3 regions of the Paenibacillus sp. Y412MC10 genome follow, and region 2 is predicted to be linked to each of the others. Evidence: predicted binding sites of a transcription regulator. Region 2 holds the regulator's gene; each other region holds the start of a gene.

Region 1 (5,161 bases), 420 kb from region 2:
ACACATCCGATCCGGCTTTGCCGACGTTCAGGAAGATTTCGCTTGGAATGCCGTCCAGATCATTGATTGTGATGTAGGCCATGCCGAACGGCGTGTTCATTTTATAGGTTGCGCCGCGCAGCACTTGCGGACGCTTCTTGTATTGTTTATCCAGTCCGCTCTTGCTCGGCGAGGCTGTCACGACCACGCTTGCAGCAGCCGGCTCCACGCTCGCCGTTTCCTCAGCGGCTTGGCCTGCCGCGCTTTGCTCCAGCGCCGCTTCCGCGGTAGAAGCTGTTGTCGCTTCGGCGGCTTTGTCTTCTTTTTTCTCCGTCTGCAAGACCTGCACGTCGCGGCTGCCGTCGCGGTAGATTGTAACGCCTTTGCATCCCAGATCGAATGCCAACTCATACAGGCGTTTCGTATCTTCAACCGTGAAGTCGGACGGACAGTTCGCCGTCTTCGAGATGGAGCTGTCCACCCAGCGCTGAATCGCCGCCTGCACGCGGATGTGATCCTCGGCGGAGAGACTCATCGCGGTGACGTAATAGTCCGGAAGCTCTTCGCCCGGATGGCTGTCCAGCCAATCCTGAGCAATCGGCACGAACTGCTCGTCGAAGCCGAGACGGCTTTGACGGAAGTATTTGAAGGCAAAGTACGGTTCGATGCCCGTCGAAGTTCCAACCATCGTACCCGTGCTTCCCGTCGGCGCTTGGGTAATGACGGTAACGTTGCGGGCGCCTTTTTTGCGGACCGCTTCGGCAACTTCCGGATACACCTCGGCCATATTTTTCATGAAACCGCTTTGCAGATACAGTTCGGCATCGAATGCCTGGAACGAGCCCTTCTCCTCGGCAATATCCGCGGATGCAAGATACGCTTCGCGCGCGATGAAGCCATACAGCTTATCCAGGAACTCCAGCGATTCCGGGCTGCCGTAACGGATGTTCAGCTTGATCATCAGCTCGGCCAGACCCATTGTTCCGAGGCCTACGCGGCGCTCTTTTTTCTGGTTCAATTCGTTTTCTTCGAAATGGTAAGGCGTCCGGTCGATGACATTATCCAGGAAACGCACGGAGTAACGCGTCGTCGTAGCCAGCTCATCCCATGCGACGTCATGATTCGCTTCGTCGTAGAACTTCGACAGGTTCATCGCGGACAGGTTGCATACGCCCCAGCCCGGAAGTCCCTGCTCGCCGCAAGGGTTGGTACAGATGATCGGGTTGAAATACCAGCTGTTGGACATCTGGTTGTAGTATTCCATGAAGACCACGCCCGGCTCTGCCGATTTCCATGCGGATTCGATAATGGTGTGCCATACCTCGCGTGCTTTAACCGTTTTATATGGAATGATGCGGCGTCCGGCTTTCTTCCATTTATCCAAATCGCCGTCCCACAGCTCATCGTAATCGGGATCGGTGGTATCCGGGAACACGAGCTCCCAGTCCAGATCTTCCTTCACGGCTTTCATGAAATCGTTGCTGACGCATACCGACAGGTTCGCGTTCGTGACTTGTCCCATCGTCTGCTTCACCGTAATGAAATCCTCCACGTCCGGGTGCCAATCGTTCATCATCAACATGAGCGCGCCGCGGCGGCTTCCGCCCTGCTCGATCAGGCCTGTCGTATAACTGAACAATCCGCCCCACGATACCGCACCGCTGGAGGAGCCGTTCACGCCTCTAACGATCGCGCGCCGAGGACGAAGGGAAGACAAGTTGATGCCGACACCGCCGCCGCGCGCCATAATCTCGGTCATCTCGCTCAGGGTTTCCATGATGCCGCCCCGGCTGTCCTTCGGGGAAGGAATGACGTAACAGTTGAACAGCGTCAATTCATCGCTTGCACCCGCTCCGGCCGCAATCCGTCCGCCCGGGACCAGCTTCCAATCATCCAGAATCTCGCGGAATTTCCCGCGCCACTCTTCCTGCAGTTCCGGCGTTGCCTCAACCGATGACATGGCGGCCGCGAGTCGATCCCACATTTCTTCCGGCGTTTTCTCGATGGTTAACGTCAGCTTCTCCACATCCGACTCCACAAGCTCGCCCTTCCGTGTCTTCACGGTGACCTTGCGGCCTTCGCGTTTCACGATTTCGCCAACTTCCTTGGTCGGAAATTTAGGATCATCCTTTGTCAGCACGAGCACCACGTCGCCGACCTTGGCGTTGTTGGTGTCCGCATCCTTCCAGGCATACCGGTCCAAAAAGATCTTCTCGCTTAAACCTTCCAGCCGCTGATTCTGCATCGTACTCAAGTGCAACTACCTCCTATATAAGATATAAAATTTAAAAGATTCCCAAGTATGTGCTCACCAACAACATAACCTGTTATGTAGCCGGTCAAACATCCAAAACCACTATATACACCACATATAGTGCTATTTATTCATTATACTACACTATATATAGGTTAACTATGCCGATAATGTGAAAATTAAGCCGACAGTTCCAAGCTCCCGCGCGCAAGCTTCCGCTTTCTTCCTCTCGCTCTCTTTTTCGCTGATCCCTATGAAAAAAAAGGATGAAAATATCCAATTCCAGCAGCCGTGCGCTCTATAAGGTATTCCGCGGCTGCCGAATCCGTGCAAGGTTATGAAGACTTCTTTTTTCGTCCATACTACATATACACCGCTGGCCCGGAATCTTTCATCACAGGAGGAGATCGACATGAACCAACAGCCATCTGCCGACTCAGGCATGATTTTCGACCCGCGCCTTCCCGTTCCATTGCAGATCGACCGTTCTTGGTTTGACGATCTCTCTGGCCGACTGGACAAAGGAGGCCCTTGGGGTGACTATCGTCTGGCCCAGCTTGCCGTTGAGGGCGAGAAATCGCGCCTCGTTACAAGCTTTGAAGAACTGCAGTGCCTCAAGCACCTTGGCGGTTTATCCCCGCTCCCCCATCAGACCGATACCGCAAGACGCGTTTTGTTCGAGATGTCGGGCAGAGCCATTTTGGCGGATGAGGTGGGACTTGGCAAGACGATTGAAGCCGGTCTTATTTTAAAAGAATACATCGTGCGCGGACTGGTATCCAAAGTGCTGATTCTCGTACCTGCTTCCCTGGTTCTGCAATGGGTCCGCGAGCTGAACTCCAAGTTCGGCATTCCCGCGGTCGCGCAGAAAAAAGCATACTCCTGGGGCAATGACATCGTTGTCGCCTCCATGGACACGGCCAAGCGCGATCCGCATCAGGAGATTCTGCTGAACCAGGAATACGACATGCTCATCATCGATGAAGCGCACAAGCTCAAGAACAAGAAAACATCCAATTATCAATTCATCCAAAAGCTGCGCAAAAAATACTGTCTCCTGCTCACCGCCACGCCGGTGCAGAACGACCTCAGCGAGCTCTTCAATCTCATCACGCTGCTGAAACCGGGCCAGCTTGGCGGCCAGGGACAGTTTGCCGCTAATTTTGTCGTGGATAAACGAAGACCGAAGAACCAGGACCAGCTCAAGGATGAGCTGTCCAAGGTCATGATCCGAAACCGTCGGGGCGAAGGCGAAGTGAAGTTCACGAAGCGGTCCGTCCGCAACGTGGGACTCAGCCTTTCGCCTGAAGAACAGTCATTATACGACGGCGTTACGTCCTTCGTCAAAGATCAGTATCAGGCAGCTGGGGGAAATTTAAGCAGTATGCTGTCGCTCGTCACCCTGCAGCGGGAAGTATGCAGCAGCCGGGATGCCGTCTTCGTGACCCTTGTTAATCTGTCCAAGAAGCTGCCGGAGGACTCTCCGCTGCGCGATAAAATTTGGGAGCTCGTCTATCTCATCAAGGCCATCAAAGCAAACACCAAGGCGGAAAAAGCCATCGAGCTCATTCAGCAAATGAACGAGAAGGTCATCGTGTTCACGGAATATCGGGCCACGCAGGAATACTTGCTCAATTATTTCCGCGATCACGGGCTGGTCTCCGTCCCGTACCGGGGCGGCATGAACCGCGGCAAGAAGGACTGGATGATGGACCTTTTCCGCGGCAAAGCGCAGGTCATGATCGCGACGGAAGCCGGCGGCGAAGGCATCAACCTGCAATTCTGCCACCATATGATCAACTTTGATCTGCCCTGGAATCCGATGCGGGTCGAGCAGCGGATCGGACGCGTGCACCGTCTAGGCCAGACCAATGACGTGAAGATCTACAACCTGTCGACTTCGGGAACCATCGAGGAGCATATCCTGAACCTGCTGCACGAGAAGATCAACATGTTCGAGATGGTCATCGGCGGGCTTGACGTTATCCTGGAGCGCTTCGAGAAGAAGGAATCGATCGAGAAGAGCCTGTACAAAATCATGCTGGAGTCCGGCAATGATGATGAAATCCGCCAGCGCATCAGCACATTGGGCGACTCCATTCACCATATCAAGCAGGACGTCGAGCTGGAAAGCGCGGCCGAAGAAACTCTCAGAGAGGAAGAAGCCTAATATGACCATGACGCCGCAGGAGGTGCAGCAGCACTTCATGGCCTATTTGGAAGCCACCGAATGCACCGTCATCGAAAAATCGCCCGAGCATGTCACCGTGAAACTGTCGCCGCAGGCAGACAAAATGCTCACCAACCGCCCCTATTACTGGGGGTTCGTGGAACGTACCGGGGCTCCCGCCGAAACGCTGTCGTTCAACTTCGTGTTTGATCCGGAAAAATACGACGAACGGCTCGCCAAGGCGGAAGAAGCCAAAGCCAAAACCCAGCTTAACGCACCTGCACAGGATCCGCTGCTGGCGCGCTATTACGGGAACGCCCCGGTACTGCCGATCTTGGGGCCAGGCCGGATTCAGCGGGAGAATATCGGCTACGGCAGCAGCCGGCTGGCCCAGATTTGGAATGCCTCCCGCGAAGAGGGCAAATGCGTGTATCTGTTCCAGCAGCGGGATGCAGAACCGCGTCCCCGGGGCCGTTCCACGCCTTATGAGCAGTGGCTGGGCGTCTGCTTCAAGGTGGAGTTCAGCTGCGATCTGAAGCGGGAGGAATTGTTTTTTCTCGGAATCTCGCTGTCCAGCCGCGCGATTACCGAAGACTTCCCCGCCATTCTGCATGGGCGCGAATTGACTCCACGCCTGCCCGAGAGCGTTCACGTCAGACCGGCGGCTCTCACCCTTGAGCAGGCCGTAGCTGCCCTGGAGAATCATCTGATCAACAAACTGAGCAAGCTGGATTACGATTGGGCGGCGAAAGCTAAAG
Region 2 (5,161 bases):
CGTTCCCCCTAAAATTTATTTAGGTCGTTAAGCGACAAAGTTTTATGAGTTGTCTGTTATCCATCATAACTAAAAATATTGAATATTGAGCGTTATATTAGCCTCTATTATAATGAGCAACAGATAAATAAACAACGTAATGTTCATTATTTATCTAATGACCAAAAAAAATTCCAAGGAGGATATTCCAATGACATCCAACCATCAACATGAGCTTGTTCGTAAGGCAGTCGCCGTACTGGAAAGTTTTGAGAGCGGCAACCCTGAAGCGATTACGGCTTACGTTCATCCAGATCAATATATTCAGCATAACCAGGCCTTACTCGATGGTCGTGAATCCATGCTTGGCGCACTTGATCATTTAAAGGAAATGGGTACCAAGGTAAGCATTAAGCGTACTTTAGTTGACGGAAATTATGTGGCTCTTCATTCTGTATATCATTTTCACGGCCCTAAAATCGTATTTGATCTCTTCCGTTTTGAGAATGGACTCATCGTCGAGCATTGGGACAATTTGCAAGAGATGGTGGAGAAGACACCAAGCAATCATACGATGATTGACGGACCGGTTACGATTAAGGATATCGACAAGACGGATGCCAACAAAGCATTTGTCAAAAGCTATGTTGAGAACATCTTGCTCGGGAAGAACCCTGACCTGCTGGCCTCTTACTTTGATGGAGATCACTACATTCAGCATAGTCCGCATATTGCAGACGGCCTTTCAGGTCTTCATACTGCTTTGCAGGCTCTGAAGGAGAGAAATATTGAGTTTCAATATACTCATGTCCACCAAGTAATCGGACAAGGCGATTTTGTCCTTACAATGAGTGAAGGTCTATTTGATGGTCAACATACTGCTTTCTACGATTTGTTCCGCGTAGAGGATGGAAAGATCGCTGAGCATTGGGACGTAATCGAGGCCATACTGCCGGCAGAAAAACGAAAAAATTCGAACAGTAGATTTTGAAATTTGTGTGGCTAAATCGCAAGGCATTGCCGAAATGTAAGTGCGGTGATGTCTTGCGCTTCACGAATGTACTTGAGCAATCAATTTTGTAATCAAAAAGATACAGAAGCGTTGCTGCAGCAACGCTATTTTTGTTCATTGCCATGAAGTGACCGTGTGATGCAGCCATATTATATGGTAGCCCTTCACAAATGAACATTGCCGTTGATAGTCAACCATATGTTCATTATAAAGAACAAGGAGTAGTGGATCATGAAAATGCTGACACAAAAAATGATGTGGCTGGGAATGGTGCTCGTCCTGATCGTGTTGACCGTATTCGGGGTAGCGATGATGGGATCGGTGCTTGGATCGAAGCCAAAGGAGGTCCCGGTGGCCCTCGTTATCCTTGACCAGCCGGCGGAGCTGCCGACTGGAGAAACGTTTGCGATAGGGGAAATGATCCGGGAAAGGTTGCTGTCGAGCCCGGCAATGCCGTTTGTCTGGCATGTCGTGGATTCCGAGGAAAAGGCTCGGGAAGGACTGGATAAACGCGAATATTACGGAGCGATGGTGATTCCGGCGGATCTGAGCAGCGGTTTACTCTCGTTAGCGACTCACTCGCCGATTCACCCTAATGTGAGAATCATCTCCAACGAGGGTATGAACACCCAAGCCTCGATGGTCGTAAGACAGGCAATGGGGCAAGCGATGAACATGATCAATGGGGAACTGTTGCAGCAGCTGCTTGGGCAGATCGGACAGCAAACGGAGCAAATTCCCATTGAGACGGCTAAAGCTTTAATGACACCGGTGAACGTTCAGGAGGAAGTCGTGCATCCACCGGGAGTGAATCATGCGGCGGGGAATGCGCCGGGTTTGTTTACCCAGATTATATGGATCGGCAGCATGGTGACCGGAGTCGTCTTGCTCCTGGCTAGCCAGAAGGCGGTCGCCGCGGGTTCAAGGAGATGGACAGTCAGCGCGCTGCAAGCTATCGGGGGGCTTGCGATCGTCGGCATTGCCTCATGCTTCACCATATGGATGGCTTCGTCGTGGTACGGCATGGAACTGGCGAACGCGGGGGAGACGTGGTTGTTCTTATGGTTGGCTGGATCGGCGTTCTTCTTGTTGCAATCTTCCTTGCTGAATTGGATCGGATTCCGTGCAATACCGCTGCTCGTACTGCTGATGTTCTTCTCGGTGCCGCTTCTGAACATGGCTCCGGAGTTCTTGTCGCAGACGACGCGAGATTGGATCTATTCGTGGACGCCACTGCGGTTCGCGGCAGGAGGGCTACGGGAAGTAATGTACTTCGGCGGACTGGACGCAGCTCACTCAAACGCCTTGATTTTGTGGGGCGTCGCCGGTGGATTTTTGGTCTTGCTGCTCTCTTCCGGATTTAAGGCAAATCGAGCGACAGATGCCGCCCCTACTTCTGTTACAGGCGATACAATAAAGTAAGAACAATCAACGATGCGTTGTACCTCCTTTTTTTTACGCTCATGTTATAATTAAATTTTCTGGGAAGTATTAAAAAGTTATAAAAACAAAAAAACCCTTGATTTCTCAAGGGTTTCTCTTCGTATGGAGCCTAGGGGGATCGAACCCCTGACCTCATCGCTGCCAGCGATGCGCTCTCCCAGCTGAGCTAAGGCCCCGTAAGCGACTTCTATATCATATAAAAAATCAGCAGGCATGTCAACACTTTTTCAGAACTTTTTTGATAATGCGCAGTGCCTTTTTTCCTTCTCTATATAATGTCACTTATCGATGTTGAGAGTTTGGCGCCATGAAAGCGCCGGAAGAGCACCAGGGTCATTTAAGAACTTTAAGAACCGTGGCGCTCTTACAGCTCCTGGACGTCCGTATCCTTGGACAGCAGGCTTTTCAGTTCCTTCATGAACATATTGATATCCTTGAACTGCCGGTATACGGACGCAAACCGAACGTAAGCCACCTCGTCGACAGGATATAACCGCTCCATCAGAAGCTCCCCGATCTGGCGGCTCTCCACTTCCGCCGCCGCGGTATTGCGCAGCGCCTTCTCGACATCCGATACGATCATATCCAGCTGGTCCACGGATACCGGACGCTTCTCGCATGCCCTTATCAAACCGCGGAGCACCTTCTCCCGGCTGAACTCTTCGCGGCTTCCGTCCTTTTTCACGACGATCAGCGGCGTTTCCTCCACCATTTCAAAGGTTGTGAATCTCTTGCTGCACTGCTCGCATTCCCTGCGGCGGCGGATGGATTTATTCTCGTTGGCAGGCCTGGAATCCAGCACTTTCGTTCCGGCATAACTGCAATATGGACACTTCATAAGTTGTCTTCACTTCCTTTGTATTCAGCGTGATTCGCCCTTAATGGGCGTCAGAAAAATTTACCAGCAAAACTTTTGTCTTTTATGTTATGAAAATGCGAGACCCGAGACATAATACTTTTACCAACCCAAGGAGGTGAACTTAACATGGCACAAAGCAACAACAACTCCAACAACCTGGTTGTTCCTCGCGCAAACGCTGCTCTTGAGCAACTGAAGTACGAGGTAGCTCAAGAACTTGGTATCTCCATTCCACAAGACGGATACCAAGGTAACATGACTTCCTATGAGAACGGTTCGATCGGGGGATACATCACAAAGCGTCTTGTAACCCTGGCCGAGCAACAATTGGCTGGTCAATACTCCGGTCAATAATTGATTCTTCCTTAAAAAAGGAGTGTTGGCGGCTCGATGTAAGAGCCTGTCCAGCGCTCTTTTTTTCTTTAGAAGCCGCCCTTATACACATCCGTATATTGATTATAATAATAAATCACGCGCTGTACATAATGCCGGGTTTCCCCGATGGGTATACTCTTCACGTTCTCATAGGTTCCGTCCCACATGCCCTTGTTGATCCAATTCTTGACGTTCCCCGGGCCCGCGTTATAAGCGGCGATGGCGGCAATCGGATTGCCGTCCATTTCCTTGTGCAGATTCTGAATGTACCAGGTGCCCAGCTGGATGTTCGCATCCACTTCATTCTTTACGCTCAGCAGGTTCACCGACGGGAGCTTGGCCATTTCCATCGCCCAGTTCGCCGTATCCGGCATCAGCTGCATAATGCCCAGCGCGCCCTTCTTGGATTCCTTGCCCGGCTTGAAATTCGTTTCCACCCGGATGATCGAGGCCACCAGAAACGGATCGACCTCATAATATGCGGCATGTTTGCGGATCTCATCCTTATAATGGATCGGATACAGCAGGGTCATCCAATTGGAGCTTAGGAACAGCAGCGCTACAAAAGAAACGAACAGCAGGAGCAGCACCCTTTTTTTACGAAGCCACTTCATAACTGAACCAACCTATTCCACAGGTTGTCCACCTGCTGCTGCGTTTCGGCCAACGTGCCGCTGTTATCGATCAGGATATCCGCTCGAAGCTTCTTCTGCTCAATGTCCATCTGGCTGCTAAGACGCGCCTCTGCCGCTTCCCGGGTAAGAGCGTCCCGCTCCATCAAACGCGCAAGCTGCAGCTCGCGCGGGACATAGACAACAGCGATCTGCTTCAGATAAGGATAGGCTTCCCTTGCCTCCAGCAGCAATGGAATATCCGCTACCACGAGCCGGTCGGGATGCTGCCGTTCATACGCCTCCGTCCGTTCCCGGATTTCCTGCCGGATTGCCGGATGCGTAATCTCATTCAATGCCGCCCTCTGCTCCGGATGATGGAAAATCATCTCCCCGAGCTTCTTTCGATTCAACGTACCGTCTTCAAAAAGGATCGCTTGTCCAAAATGTTCGGTCACTTTACCCAGCACCGGATGACCCGGGAGCATCACTTCCCGGGCGATGATATCCGCATCGACGAGAAGCGCTCCCTTCATGGCCAACATGGAGGACACGGTGCTTTTGCCTGTTGCAATTCCTCCGGTTAAACCGATATTCATGACTTCACCTCATAACAGCTTCATTATACCCATGACAACTAATAAAAAAGCAGGCAAATACGAGATAAAACGCATGCCTCCCTTGGCCGCAAAACGGAGGCCGACCCGCATGCCCAGCACCAGAAATATCCCGCTGAACAAGGAAACCACGGCTGCGGTGCCTAGCGGTGAGAAACCCAGCATCGCTGCGCCGAGCCCGGCTCCGAACGCATCGAGCGACAGCGCGATCCCCAGCCACATCGCCTCCCATGGAGAGATGCTGCCGGAGTCGTCCAGATCCGCT
Region 3 (5,161 bases), 3.4 Mb from region 2:
ACCCTCCGCAGCCGCTGGAAGTTTCCATCCGCCTCCAAGGCGCCGCATCCAGGGCACGCACTTCCGATAATGCCTTCGTAGTTGCATGCCGGGCACCGGTCGACGGGATGGTTAACGGAGAAATATCCGATGTTCTGCTGCAGGGCAAACTGCACGATGTCCCGGAAAGCAGCCGTATTCTGCCTTGCGTTGCCGTCCAGCTCCACATACGAAATCGCTCCGGCGTTGCACAACTCATGAAAAGGAGCTTCGGAACGGATTTTGCGGTAGGCGGCCATCGGATAGTACACGGGTATATGAAAAGAGTTCGTGTAATATTCGCGGTCAGTCACTCCCTCGATCACCCCGAAGGTCTGCCGGTCGAGCTTCGTGAATTTCCCGGATAACCCTTCTGCCGGCGTGGCAAACAGCGTGATGTTCAGGTTATACCTTTCACCGGCTGCATCGCAAAACCGGCGCATATGCCGGATGATCTCGATCCCCAGCCCGCGGCTGTTCTCATCCTCGCCGTGATGCCGTCCTGTCAACGCCTTCAGGCATTCGGCCAGCCCGATAAATCCAAGCGCCAGGGTGCCGTGCTTGATCAGCTCGCGCACCTTATCCTCAGGCGCCAGCGCCTCGCCGCCTTCCCAAACGCCCTCCCGCATCATGAAATCGGACGCTTTGGCCGGTTGGTCGGCCTGCAGCTCGTAACGGTGAATCAAGCCCTCCACCGCAATGCTCATATAATGATCCAGCTGTTGATAGAAACGGTTCAGGTCCGGCACTTCCCGCTTCCCTTGGACGATGCCATGTTCAATCCCGAGCCGGACCAAATTGATCGTATTAAAGGACAGGTTGCCCTTGCCGCTCAGGCGGTTTCGCCCAAAGCGATCCGAAATCGTGCGGGTCCTGCAGCCCATGGTGGCAATAATCGTGTCCGGTTCGCCCGGGTTATAATAGACGAGATTAAACGACGCGTCCACGTTGACGAAATTCGGGTAGAGCCTGCGGCTGGAGCACTCGACGGCTTTCAGGAACAGGTCGTAATTCGGCTCGCCTTCCGCCTGGTTGACCCCCTGCTTGCACTGGAAAATATGCTGCGGAAATATCGGCGTCTCTCCCCCGCCGAGCCCCTTCATTGTGGCATCCAGCAGGGCGTGGGAAACCAGCCTTCCTTCGGTTGACGTGCACATGCCGTAATTCAACGAAGTGAAAGGAATTTGTCCGCCGGCCCGGCTGCTCATCGTATTCAAATTATGGATCAAGGATTCCGCGGCCTGCTTTGCTTCATTCACCGTTTCATTATAGGCATAATGGTATATTCGCGGATATGTGTCCTTCAGCTGCTCATTGTCTATGTATATTTCGTGATCCTCAAGAGCTCGTTCATACGGCCGATCCTCTCCCAGCCCCGCTTCTCCGAAGTAGGCCAGCCCTTTGCGAAAATGCCGACGAAACGATTTGCCGACATACGGCGCGAGATCCCAATCGATTTTGCTGCCGGACACGCCGCCGAATTGGCTGTTCTGCTGGGATTGAAAGATGATGGCTACCAGCGCCATGGCGGTCATGATGCTCTGCGGCGGCCTGACCGATCCGTTACCGGTATTGAAGCCCTTGGCCAGCAACCGGTCGAACGGAATGAAGATGCAGTTCGTCGTTCCCAGCGCATACTGGTCCAGGTCATGAACGTATACATACCCATCCCTCACCGCTCTCGTGAGCTCTGTCGGCAGGATGAATTTGCTTGCCATCCATTTGGCGTATTCGGAGCCGATCCGGCTCATTTTTCCGCTGAAGGATTCCCCGTTCAGATTCGCGTTCTCCCGCAGCAGGTCCAAATCGGTTACCCCGATCACATCCCTGCTGATCTTATAAAGCTCTCCCCGCCGCATCCGCTCCAGATCGCGGGCCTCCCTGTAATGTTGATAGGCAGATGCTACTTCGGGATAACCCGTGCTTTGCAAATGCTCCACAACGATATCTTGAATCTCCTCCACGCTAACCTGTTCCATCCCCGCAGTGGCATGGGCAACCTCATCTCCAATCCGCAAGGAAGCATCCTTGCGGGAAACACCCTCCACCGCCATAAACGCTCTATCCACCGCCTCCACGATTCGGATCGTCTCAAATTTTACCAGGCATCCGTCTCTCTTCATGACCTTCATGAATAGGAACAACTCCTCTTCTTCATATCGTTAACACACTATATATAGTTTTGTTTCATTAATTTACATCCATATATAGTTTCGTGCTGTGATATAGGTCACGATGGTCGGTCTTTAAAATCGAATAGGGCTGCACTTACGCTTAACCCCGAAGGGGATAGTGCCCAACAGAAAAAAGGCACTCGAGTGATCCATTGATCACATCGGGTACCTTCTTGTTTAGCCTCAGCAGGATTAACTTTCTGCAGGCGGCATCGGGGTTGGTGTCGGCTTAGCATAACCTGTGCTGTATTTCTCATCGATTGCGGTCCGAATCTCCGTCAGGCTCTTGCCCTCGCTGCTCATTTTGGCAGATTCCACGGCAATGTCCAGGCACACCCCGCAACGGGTGCCATGATCGTCCCATACCACGGTGCCGTCCTCCTGAATCTCATCGATAAAACAGTTCAGGTTGCTCTCATGACCGGCACTTTCCCCGCAGCCGCAGTAACAAGGAATGTATTTCAGGACATCACTCACCTGCGCGGACAAAGCATAAATCGTTTGGAGCTCGCTGGTCTGGCTCTTCAAAAAGGTCGGCAGCTCATCGATCGAAGACGTCGCCTCCTGGATATCCCCGTTGGACAACTGCGTCTGATGTCCGTGCTCATGCGCCGCCTCGGCTGCCTGTCCACCTGCGACCTGCTCCTGGGCGCTTTTTCCCGAACAGCCGCTCAGCATAAGGCCGGCGGACAGCAGCAGGATGACAAACCGTTGTTTCCCTGTTCTCATCATTCATTTCCTCCATTTAATTAAGCTAGCGGCCGTAAATCCCGTTATCGCCGTACGACCCTATTCTTCGCGTCGTAATCGCTGGTTGTGGGCGATCTTGGCTTCGTTCCCCTGCTCCGTGGCCTGATAGAACACCCGGCGGGAGAGCTCCTTCGGCAAATACTCCTGCTTCACGTAATGGCCCGGATAATCGTGCGGGTACTTGTAGCCGACATGTCCCAGCTTAACCGCCCCCGAGTAATGCGCATCGCGCAGATGCAGCGGAACCTCCGCCGATTTCACTTCATCCATGGCGGACATCGCGCGGGATATGGCGGATACAACGCCATCGGATTTCGGGCTCTCCACGGCGAACAGGATCGCCTGAGCGATGTTCAGCTTGGCTTCCGGCCAGCCGTTGTTCCGGTAGGCATCCAATGCGCTTACCGCCTGCACCATGGCTTGGGGATTGGCAAGCCCGATATCCTCGCTGCTGGCAGCAATCAGGCGGCGGATGAACACCATCGGGTCCATGCCGAGCTTTTCGACCGCATACAAAAACCAGAACAGCGCCGCATCGCTGGAGCCCCGAATGCTCTTGTGAAAGGCGGACAGCACATCGTACTGCGTGGACTCGTCCGCACGCACGGTAGGTCGGCGAATCGATTCCTCGGCCACCTCGAGCGTAATATGAACCGTACCGGTGGAATCCGGAGGCGTCGTCATCGCTGCCAGCTCCAGCGCATTGAGTGCACGCCGGATATCCCCGTTCGCCATGGCTGCAATGTGCTCCAGCGCTTCCTCATCTGCCTTGAGATCCATGAATCCAAGACCCTTGTCTTGATCGATCAGCGCGCGCCGCATCGCAATCATGGAATGGTCCTTGGTCAGCGGCTGAAGCTGAAACAAGGTGGAGCGGCTCATTAAAGCTCCGTTGACGTAATGAAAGGGGTTCTCGGTCGTCGCGCCGATAAATATGATCGTGCCGTTCTCCACGGCAGGCAGCAGCGCATCCTGTCTGGAGCTGTTGAACCGGTGCACCTCATCCAAAAACAGGATTGTTTTGGTGCCGTACAGGCTGCGGTTGCTCTGGGCTTGTTCAATGACTTCCCTAACGTCCTTGACCGTGGCTTCCACCGCGTTCAGCCGAACGAAATGCCCTTTCGTTTGCTGGGAAATGATATGCGCAAGCGTTGTTTTGCCGCAACCAGGCGGGCCGTACAATAAAATCGACGAAACCTGGTCCGCCTCTATGGCCCGCCGGAGCAGTTTGCCCGGTCCGATTATATGCTCTTGTCCTATATATTCATCCAGCGACGAAGGGCGCATCCGATCGGCCAGCAGCCGGGAATTCCGGTCCCCTTCACGCCCGATACTGAATAAATCCATGACAACACTTCCTTGTCTGATATCGGTGCAAAAATAAGTCGTTTCAATCCAATCCATCACGCTCTATCATATCATATTCGCATTCGCCGTGCCTGCGCTACGGTAAGTTCCTGTCCTACGCTTCAGTCGTCCCATGGTTCGGATATTGCAGCTTATTTTGATCATATCCAACTTTTATCGGACCGGGAGCGTTTCATATAATAGGGAAACATTAGAAAAACCTGATCTGGGGAGAATGTGATGACGACTCGCAAAAAATCCGTTCGCAAATTGTATAACGCGGTTATCCATATGACGTTCAGTATTTTGGGGCTCTATCTACATGTCAGTACCCATCATCTTTTACAAGAAACATTCGGCCCCGGATACCTCGACGATGAGAGACTCGCGATAAACCTGCTGTATGCCGTTCTTATCCTGCAGTTCCTGCTCGGCTTGTACGTCTTCATACGTTCAGCCATCATGCTTTACGAGTACAGGCAGGGAATCCGGAGTGAGGACGACGACGAGGTCTTGTTATGAAGCGTGTCGCTTAACCACTATGCACGAAGGGAGACTATGGAATTGAAACGAAAGCCTATGCGAAAAATGGCCCTCTTCATCCTTCTGGCCGCTGCCTGTTCCATCCTTGCTGTCTGGACTTTGATCCGGTTTATCGAAAATCTGGGCTCCTCCTACCAAATGCTTGGTTAAACCCCTAGCAAGCCCCTGCACAACAAAAAGTCCCGCAGAGGCTAACACATGCTGCCATGTGAATCCCTGCGGGACTTCCGATTCTCTCTATTGACATTCCGGGAACCGACAGCCGTTGCGCAATCGAACGATTACTCCGCTGGCCAACCGCTCGCCATGATCTCTGAAGTCTCTGCCAT

What was found. Region 2 encodes NrdR, which represses ribonucleotide reductase genes. Its sites were predicted from a motif close to AACACNATATATNGTGTT; they were not measured.
Region 1: a site for NrdR is predicted at 2,341-2,358, ahead of GYMC10_RS22455 (adenosylcobalamin-dependent ribonucleoside-diphosphate reductase). Genes of this name have one in related genera too.
Region 3: a site for NrdR is predicted at 2,185-2,202, ahead of GYMC10_RS07965 (anaerobic ribonucleoside triphosphate reductase). Genes of this name have one in related genera too.

Annotation. Positions count from the first base shown of each region.
Region 1 is NC_013406.1:5,139,594-5,144,754, forward strand. It holds gene GYMC10_RS22455 (adenosylcobalamin-dependent ribonucleoside-diphosphate reductase) at 1-2,224, opposite strand, end outside; gene GYMC10_RS22465 (DEAD/DEAH box helicase) at 2,646-4,403, shown strand; gene GYMC10_RS22470 (YqhG family protein) at 4,405-5,161, shown strand, end outside.
Region 2 is NC_013406.1:5,560,688-5,565,848, forward strand. It holds gene GYMC10_RS24235 (nuclear transport factor 2 family protein) at 191-970, shown strand; gene GYMC10_RS24240 (YhgE/Pip domain-containing protein) at 1,223-2,413, shown strand; tRNA gene GYMC10_RS24245 (tRNA-Ala) at 2,538-2,610, opposite strand; gene nrdR (transcriptional regulator NrdR) at 2,799-3,272, opposite strand; gene GYMC10_RS24255 (alpha/beta-type small acid-soluble spore protein) at 3,420-3,647, shown strand; gene GYMC10_RS24260 (lytic transglycosylase domain-containing protein) at 3,716-4,282, opposite strand; gene coaE (dephospho-CoA kinase) at 4,279-4,878, opposite strand; gene GYMC10_RS24270 (MntP/YtaF family protein) at 4,888-5,161, opposite strand, start outside.
Region 3 is NC_013406.1:1,872,757-1,877,917, reverse strand. It holds gene GYMC10_RS07965 (anaerobic ribonucleoside triphosphate reductase) at 1-2,150, opposite strand, end outside; gene GYMC10_RS07960 (PCYCGC domain-containing protein) at 2,385-2,924, opposite strand; gene GYMC10_RS07955 (replication-associated recombination protein A) at 2,982-4,289, opposite strand; gene GYMC10_RS07950 (hypothetical protein) at 4,530-4,811, shown strand; gene GYMC10_RS32905 (hypothetical protein) at 4,854-4,982, shown strand; gene GYMC10_RS07945 (HelD family protein) at 5,114-5,161, opposite strand, start outside.